2 regions of the Proteus sp. fly-1089 genome follow, and region 1 is predicted to be linked to the other one. Evidence: predicted binding sites of a transcription regulator. Region 1 holds the regulator's gene; the other holds the start of a gene.
The links. Region 1 encodes CRP, which controls carbon source genes, mostly activating them, when cyclic AMP is high. Its sites were predicted from a motif close to ATGTGANNNNNNTCACAT; they were not measured.
Positions count from the first base shown of each region.

Region 2: serA (phosphoglycerate dehydrogenase) is a predicted target of CRP. The motif match lies at 2,792-2,809, and genes of this name have one in related genera.

Region 1 is NZ_JBEETS010000007.1:224,254-229,017, reverse strand. Features, by position in the region: gene ABN080_RS15360 (hydrolase) at 1-102, shown strand, start outside; gene ABN080_RS15355 (YheU family protein) at 99-320, shown strand; gene ABN080_RS15350 (phosphoribulokinase) at 381-1,250, shown strand; gene ABN080_RS15345 (OsmC family protein) at 1,339-1,746, opposite strand; gene crp (cAMP-activated global transcriptional regulator CRP) at 2,060-2,692, shown strand; gene argD (bifunctional acetylornithine/succinyldiaminopimelate transaminase) at 2,789-4,003, opposite strand; gene ABN080_RS15330 (aminodeoxychorismate synthase component II) at 4,121-4,696, opposite strand.
Region 2 is NZ_JBEETS010000003.1:176,724-181,487, reverse strand. Features, by position in the region: gene argO (arginine exporter ArgO) at 1-115, shown strand, start outside; gene ABN080_RS10030 (oxidative stress defense protein) at 203-937, shown strand; gene ABN080_RS10025 (LysR family transcriptional regulator ArgP) at 1,012-1,911, opposite strand; gene rpiA (ribose-5-phosphate isomerase RpiA) at 2,073-2,729, shown strand; gene serA (phosphoglycerate dehydrogenase) at 3,002-4,252, shown strand; gene ABN080_RS10010 (type I secretion system permease/ATPase) at 4,324-4,764, opposite strand, start outside.

The sequences.
Region 1 (4,764 bases):
GGGCATGTGGGTTTTGTTAGTGGCAAGCTTTCTAAACCCGTGATGTGGCTTGAAAATCGGATACCTGACTGGTTGTCCGCTTATTTGGAGAAAACCAAATGATAATACCTTGGAACGAACTTTCCACTGAGACACTAGACAATCTTATTGAAAGTTTCGTTTTACGAGAAGGCACTGATTATGGTATCCAAGAGAAGACGCTAGAACAAAAAGTCGCCGACGTAAAAAAACAACTTAAATCCGGTGAAGCCGTGTTAGTTTGGTCAGAACTTCATGAAAGCGTCAATATTATGCCTGCATCGCAGTTTCGCTCTGATTGATCACCCAGAGCGCAATATCGCCACCAATAAGGGCTAACCTTATTTGCAAAAGGATAATCTATGTCAGTCAAACATCCTATCATCGCGGTTACTGGTTCAAGTGGAGCAGGAACGACTACCACGAGCCAAGCTTTTCGTAAGATATTCCAACAACTTAATGCACATTCTGCTTTAATTGATGGAGATAGTTTTCATCGCTATACTCGCCCTGAAATGGATATGGCGATAAGGAAAGCCAAAGAACAAGGGCGACATATTAGCTATTTTGGCCCTGAAGCAAATGATTTTAGCCTACTGAGTTCCACATTCAGCCACTATAGCGAAACAGGACAGGGCCAATCACGTAAATATTTACACTCTTATGATGAAGCGACGCCCTACAATCAATTACCAGGAACTTTTACACCATGGGAATCATTACCCAATAATACCGATGTACTCTTTTATGAAGGATTACACGGAGGTGTTGTCACTGATGAACATGATGTCGCACAGCATGTTGATTTATTAGTGGGTGTTGTCCCTATCGTTAACCTTGAGTGGATACAAAAACTTATCCGAGACACAACTGAACGGGGTCATTCACAAGAAGCCGTAAGAGATTCAGTGGTGCGCTCAATGGATGATTATATTAACTATATCATTCCGCAATTTTCGCGTACTCACATCAACTTTCAACGAGTCCCTACCGTCGATACATCAAACCCATTCTCAGCTAAAGCTATCCCAACTCTTGATGAAAGTTTTATTGTTATTCGCTTTAGAGGCTTAACTGATATTGATTTTCCTTATTTGCTGGCAATGTTGCATGGCTCATTTATGTCAACAATAAATACGATTGTGGTGCCTGGTGGAAAATTAGGATTAGCGATGGAATTAATTATGGCGCCATTAGTCAAAAAATTATTAAATGGCGAAAAGATCAGTTAACAAAAATAAACTCTATTTTTATAAAAATAATATCCCCTTATTTAAGGGATATTATTTCCTGATTAAAATTTATTTTAAAATATCAAATTTACTCAGTATCTTTTATTTCAAATGAATGTGTAATATTAGCTGCTTTTCCTAACATTAAAGAGACGGAACAATATTTTTCTGCAGATAATTGAACAGCTCGCTCAACAATTTTATCTGTGAGTTCTTTACCTGAAACAATAAAATGTAAATTGATATCAGTAAATAAACGAGGGGCTTCTTCGCGACGCTCTGATGTTAATTTTACTTCACAATCAGTGACTTGATGTCGCCCTTTGCGTAAAATACTAACGACATCAATCGCACTGCATCCCCCCGCAGCAATTAAGACCATTTCCATTGGGCTTGGTGCTTTATCGCCAGAGTTCCCATCCATCATTATTTGATGACCTGATGAAGACTCACCAACAAAAGATAAATCTTCAACCCACTTAACTCGTGCTTCCATTTATTTTCCCTCTAAACATGACAGAAACTAAAAGAGTACATTCTCATAATTCAACTAGCAATTAGCAAATAGGTTTATTATGCTGACTGCGTAAAACGAGACTTAATGCACTAATTGTGTTAAAAACAATATCTGCTTGATGATAGTGGTTAAGATCAATGCATTATTTTCTCATTTATTATAATCTACTCCATATTAACTTACCGTGTTCTCAGGAAGTTAATAGGTCAAGATAGGATTTTTAAGCACGCTGTCTCAAAAGGGAGTCCATCCGTTTTGAAAGGCTGCATTTAACGTACAGAGGATAACGCGAATGGTTCTCGGCAAGCCGCAAACAGACCCGACTCTTGAATGGTTTTTGTCACACTGCCATATTCACAAATATCCATCCAAGAGCACGCTGATCCACCAAGGTGAGAAAGCGGAAACACTTTATTATATTGTTAAAGGTTCCGTGGCTGTTCTTATTAAAGATGAAGAAGGGAAAGAAATGATCCTCTCCTACCTGAATCAGGGGGATTTCATCGGTGAACTTGGATTATTTGAAGAAGATCAAGAACGTAGTGCATGGGTTAGAGCAAAAACAGCCTGTGAAGTAGCAGAAATTTCCTATAAAAAATTCCGCCAATTAATTCAGGTTAACCCTGATATTCTGATGCGCCTGTCAGCTCAAATGGCGAACAGATTACAAACCACATCAGAAAAAGTAGGTAACCTTGCTTTCCTTGATGTAACAGGTCGTATTGCACAAACCTTACTAAACTTAGCAAAACAACCCGATGCTATGACGCATCCTGATGGCATGCAAATTAAAATTACACGTCAGGAAATCGGTCAAATCGTTGGTTGTTCACGCGAAACTGTAGGCCGTATTCTGAAAATGTTGGAAGATCAAAACCTGATCTCTGCACACGGTAAAACAATCGTCGTTTACGGGACTCGCTAAGTTTCCCCGCCCGAACAAACAATAGCCCGATACAAAGGGCTATTGATAAAAAGATCTGTATAAACCCCATTCTTGTGATGGGGTTTATAATAAGGACTATTCTTTTACAAACTCCGCAATAGCCGCTTTTAATGCTACCATTCCTTCTTGTAGCTCTTCTTGGGTAATAATTAATGATGGCGTAAAACGCATAACATCAGCGCCTGCATTTAACATCATTAAACCATGCTTTGCAGCTAATCCTAATAGTATTTTGGCTTTACCTTCATATTGTGGTGCGAGTTGTGCACCGATCAATAATCCTTGTCCACGGATTTGCGAAAAGACGTTGTAGGTTTGGTTTATTGCCGTGAGCTCATCTACAATCCATTGATAACGCTTTTCTACACCCTCAAGTACCTCAGGCGTATTAATTAAATCAAATGCGACATTGCCCACTGCACAAGCGAGTGGATTACCTCCATAAGTTGTACCATGAGTCCCTACACCCATTGCAGAAGCTATCTCATGTGTTGTTAACATCGCACTGAGAGGGAAACCACTTCCTAGTGCTTTTGCGGTTGTAATAATGTCTGGTATCACATCATAGTTCATATAAGCGAAAAGCTTACCTGTACGCCCCATACCTGTTTGTACTTCATCAAGAACAAGTAGTGCTTGATGCTTATCGCACAGCTCACGTAGCCCTCTCATAAACTCAGGTGTTGCCGCCGTTACGCCACCTTCACCTTGAACTGGTTCTAGTACAACGGCACAAGTGTGATCATCCATTACCGCTTTAACCGCATCTAAGTCATTAAAAGGAACGTGCACGATATCTGCAGGCTTAGGACCAAAACCATCTGCATATTTAGGCTGCCCACCGACAGATACTGTAAACAGAGTTCTGCCATGAAATGCATGATGAAAAGCAATAATTTTAGTTTTATAAGGACTATGGCGAGTGATGGCATAATGACGAGCCAATTTAAATGCGGCTTCATTCGCTTCTGCACCTGAATTAGCAAAAAAGACACGTTCCGCAAATGTGTTATCTATTAATTTTTGCGCTAAACGTAATGCAGGTTCATTAGTAAATATATTGCTAACATGCCAAAGCTGCTCACTTTGTTCTTTCAAGGCTTGATTAAGGCCAGGATGAGCATGCCCCAGTGCTAAAACAGCAATACCACCAGCAAAATCAATATACGATTTTCCCTGCTGATCCCAAACACGGCTACCCATTCCTTTGACAGGAATAAACTCTGCGGGTGAATAAATTGGCAACATTACTTGATCGTAAGTTGCCCGGTTGATACTTTGCTTTGTCATTACCCCACCTGATCGTTATTCATATTCAATATGAAAATATAATCACTAAATATGAATAAAAAATCAAATGTGGTTTTGTATAAAAAGGTGTTATTTCGCTATTTAAATACTATCCTATTAATATTTAAGAAAATTATTTAATAACTCATGCCCTTGTTCACTTAAAATACTTTCTGGGTGAAATTGAACCCCTTCAATTGGAAGTGTACGATGGCGAATTCCCATAATTTCATCAACATTTCCATCATGTTGGCTCCATGCCGTTACTTCAAAAGGCACTGGTAGCGTCGTAGCATCTATCACTAAAGAGTGATAGCGCGTTACACTTAAAGGGCGATTAAGTCCTTTAAAAACACCTTGTTGGTTATGATGTATCAATGAATTTTTACCATGCATAACTTCTCGTGCTCTGATAACAGATGCACCAAAAGCTTGTCCTATTGCTTGATGTCCAAGACAAACGCCAAGAATAGGGATTTCACCGGCAAACCGCTGTATAGCCTCAAGAGAGATCCCTGCTTCATCAGGAGTACAAGGTCCTGGCGAGATAACAAGATGTGCTGGCATCATCTTTTCTATCTCTTTAAGGTCAATCTCATCGTTACGCTTAACAACAACCTCAGCACCCAATTCACAGAAATACTGATAGAGGTTGTAGGTAAACGAGTCGTAATTATCAATAAGTAACAGCATATTAGCCTATCCGACTGATTTTCTTATCATTATCTATTTTATTACTATTTTAAAGCGAGTGTATATTT
Region 2 (4,764 bases), on a different contig from region 1:
TTCTCCCATATTAAGCAAAACACGCTCTCAACGTATGATTAATTTGTTTGTAGGATGTGTGATGTGGTTTATTGCTGTTCAATTAGCTGCGCAAGGATGGAAAACTCTCTTTTAATCTTAAAGAACTTTACATCATATATGCTAATGTTCTTCTTAGTCCTAAAAACAGGGCATTAAAATTAATCTTGTCAGGGGGTTTTTTGTGAAATTAAGAGCGATTGTATTAGCATCCGTGTTTACGCTGGGATTACCTTCCATTGCACTAGCCGCTTCGGAGCCAGAAGGACCACATATTACAACATCGGGTAATGCGACAATTAAAGCGGCTCCTGATATGGCGACATTAAATATTCAGGTTAATGAAAGAGCAAAAGATGCAGCTCAGGCTAAGAAACTAGTCGATGAGCGTGTTGCAAAATATTTTGCCTTCTTAAAAGAAAATGGTGTTGTGAAGGAAGATATCGACGCCGCCAATATCCGTACTCAACCAAACTATGAGTATGATAAAAAAGCAGAGCGTTCGGTGATTAATGGTTATACAGCAACACGTACTGTGAATGTCAAAATTAAGAAATTAGAACAGCTTAATACGTTACTTGATGGCGCATTAGCTGCGGGTTTAAATGAAATTAATAACGTTGAGTTTGGCGTAAATAATCCAGAACAATACAAAGTAAAAGCACGAGAAGTGGCCATTAAAAATGCTATTGATCAAGCAACTTCTGTTGCAAAAGGTTTTGGTGCAGATTTAGGTGCAGTCTATAGCGTAAGCTATCGTGCGCCAGAGGCGACACCTTATCCAATCGCACAAGTACGTATGGATGCAATGGCATTAAAAGCCCAAGCTCCAGCGGCAGTGCAAGAAACTTATGAACAACAAAGTATCGAATTTAAAGATTATGTGGATGTTGTTTTTGAACTAAAACGCACTAAATAATCATGTTACGGTAAAAATAAAATAGGCTTCTCAGAGAAGCCTATTTTTTGTGTTAAAAGATGATAATAGTCGTGTTACTCTTCACTTTGTTTTAAAACCTTACGGCCAAAATCAATCAGTGCATCTGTCACTTTTCTCATCGTTCTACTTTCTGGTGCAAAACGGTGCCAATAAAGCATACGTCGCTGGCAAAGTCCCGGAGTTAAATCAACCAACTCTCCACTCTTTAACTCATTAGCAATTTGTAGATGAGGGATCATGCAACATGTTGAACCTTGTTTTGCTAATTGCACAAATGCTTCAGAAGAATTAACAATATGGCAAGGCACGCTGCCTGGAGATAAACCAAAGTTTTGCTGTAAAAATGCCTGATGCATATCATCAAGATGGTCAAATGCAACTGCAGGGGCTTTTAATAACGACGACTTAGTGACGCCATTTGCAAAATAACGCTGAGCAAAATCAGGAGAGGCTACAAATAGATAATCAAGAGCGCCTAATTGATCAACAAGGCAACTTGGTAATGCTTGTGGCTGAATACTGATTGCACCAACTACTTCGCCTCGTCTTAAGCGTTCTTGTGTTCGCGTTTCATCTTCAACTTGTATATTAAGCCGAATAGGCAGTTGTGTTAAAACTGGATGCAAAGCAGGTAATAACCACGTTGCCAAACTATCAGCATTTACCGCCAAAGAGAGTAAAAGCGGTGTGGAGCCACTATTTTCATCACCTAACCATTGTTCTTCAAGTAATTCTACTTGATGCAATAATGCCAATAGTTTTTGCCCTTGCTCTGTGGGTTGAGGGGGAACAGTACGCACTAATAGTGGTTGGCCGAATAAGTTTTCTAATTGTTTAATACGCTGTGAAACGGCAGATTGTGTAATACATAACTTTTGTGCTGCTCTTTCAAAACCACGTTCGCGAATGACGGCATCAAGGGCTTGTAATGCTCGATAATCAGGGCGTTTCATTAACAGACTCTCTTTGATTTTATATTCTGTTGCTTACTATGCCATATTTTTTGTTGTAATGAGTTAAAATGTTGCTTCTCAGTTTTTGATGTGTCTCGTGCTAGTTTTGAATGCAATATGCTATTCTTAGTCCATTAACGTGATAAATAAGGTTTTTTTAAATGACTCAGGATGAATTGAAAAAAGCAGTAGGTTGGGCGGCGCTTGAATATGTAAAACCCGGTACTATCGTGGGAGTTGGAACAGGTTCCACAGCTTCTCATTTTATTGACGCATTAGCGACAATGAAAGGTCAAATTGAAGGTACGGTTTCAAGTTCAGAAGCATCAACAGCAAAACTAAAAAGTTACGGCATTCCTGTTTTTGACTGCAATGAGGTCGATTCTTTAGATATCTATGTTGATGGTGCTGATGAAATCAACCACCAGATGCAAATGATCAAAGGTGGCGGTGCTGCATTAACGCGAGAAAAAATTATTGCAGGTGTGGCAAAAACATTTATCTGTATTGTTGATGAATCTAAACAAGTCGATGTATTAGGTAAATTCCCACTGCCTGTTGAAGTTATTCCGATGGCGCGCTCTTATGTAGCTCGTGAATTAGTTAAATTGGGTGGCTTGCCTGAATATCGTGAGAACGTGGTAACAGATAATGGAAACGTTATTTTAGACGTTCATAACTTAACAATTCTTAACCCTATTGAACTGGAAAATAAAATTAACAGTATTCCTGGTGTAGTTACAGTAGGATTATTTGCTAATCGTGGTGCAAATGTTGTTTTAATGGGAACGTCTGAAGGCGTTAAAACGATTAAGTAAGATGACTAAAAAGAGGTGGCTATGGCGACCTCTTTTTAAAATTATTTTAGAAACTGCAAATTCAGTGATATATATCACACCATAGTTATATCTCTCTTTAAAATCCTGCCTTTTTCAAAGTCAAAATCATTTTACTCGGTAGAAAATCGCTTTCTTTATTGCTTATTCTGTCATCACTGCAATCGGTTGTATTGCCACAAACTCTATTTTTGTTATGTTGTTGAGACAGGATTTTGTTTTTCATTAAATGTAACAACGATAGGGCTGGGTAAATGGTCAAAGTATCTTTGGAAAAAGAAAAGATAAAGTTTCTACTCCTTGAAGGTGTGCACCAAAGTGCAGTAGAAAATTTAAGAGCGGCGGGTTATACCAATATTGAATATCACAAAGGTGCGTTATCGGACGAAGAATTAAAAGAAGCTATCCGTGATGCACGTTTTGTTGGTCTTCGTTCCCGCACTCATTTAACAGAAGAAATTTTTGCAGCCGCTGAAAAATTAGTTGCTGTAGGATGCTTCTGTATTGGGACCAATCAGGTTGATTTAGATGCGGCCTCTCGTCGCGGTATCCCTGTTTTCAATGCGCCTTTCTCAAACACTCGTTCCGTGGCTGAGATGGTGCTAGGTGAATTACTGTTATTACTGCGCCGTATTCCGGAAGCAAACGCGAAAGCCCATCGTGGTGTTTGGGATAAGCAAGCTAAAGGCTGTTTTGAAGCGCGTGGTAAAAAACTGGGTATTATTGGTTATGGTCATATTGGTACACAGTTAGGTATTTTGGCTGAAAGCGTGGGTTTAGATGTTTATTTCTATGATATTGAAAACAAACTGCCACTGGGTAATGCAACACAAATTCGTCATCTGTCTGAACTATTGAATATGTGTGATATTGTCAGCTTACATGTACCAGAAACACCATCAACAAAGAATATGATCGGTCATGAAGAAATTCAGCGCATGAAACCAGGTTCAATTCTTATCAATGCCTCTCGCGGTACTGTGGTTGATATTCCTGCATTAGCACAAGCGTTAGAATCAAAACATTTATCTGGTGCTGCCGTTGACGTGTTCCCATCAGAGCCTGGTGCAAATAACGATCCTAACGATCCGTTTGTCTCTGAACTTATTAAATTCGATAATGTGATATTAACGCCACATATCGGTGGTTCAACACAAGAAGCGCAAGAAAATATTGGTTATGAAGTTGCAGGTAAATTAGCTAAATATTCAGATAATGGCTCAACGCTATCTGCGGTTAACTTCCCTGAAGTTTCATTACCAAGCCACGGCGATGATGTAAACCGTTTACTGCATATTCATGAAAACCGCCCTGGTATGATGAATAGTATCAATAATGTGTTTACTGAACAAAACATCAACGTGGCAGCTCAATTCCTGCGAACTTCAGGCAATGTAGGTTATGTTGTGATTGATATTACAACTCAAACTAAGGCTCAAGCAGAGTTAGTCTTGCAACAAATCAAAGCATTACCAGGTACTATTCGTGCTCGTATGCTGTACTAATTATTGATGTAATTATCAGTAATATATTAAAGGCTCGGTATTTCGAGCCTTTTTTGTTTCTTTAAACATTATTATTGAACTTGCTGTTTCCATAATTGGTAATAAAGCGCTCTATTTTCAAGCAAATCCGAATGAGTTCCTTCTTCCAATACTCGTCCTTTATCTATGACATAAATATAATCCGTATACACTAATGTATTGAGACGGTGTGCAATGCTAATTACGGTTCTATTTTTACAAATCTGAGGTAAACTTGCCAAAACTTGTGCTTCAGAGATGTAATCTAATGCTGATGTGGCTTCATCTAAAATAAGAATACGTGGATTTGTTAATAAAGCTCTTGCCAGTGCAATACGTTGGCGTTGGCCTCCTGATAAGTTAGTCCCTCTCTCTCCGACTTGAGTGTTAAATCCCAAAGGAAGTTGCTCAATAAACTCTAGAGCACCTGCAAGTTGGCATGCTTCTATTAATTCTTTTTCACTTGCATTGGGTTTTGATAAACGAATATTTTC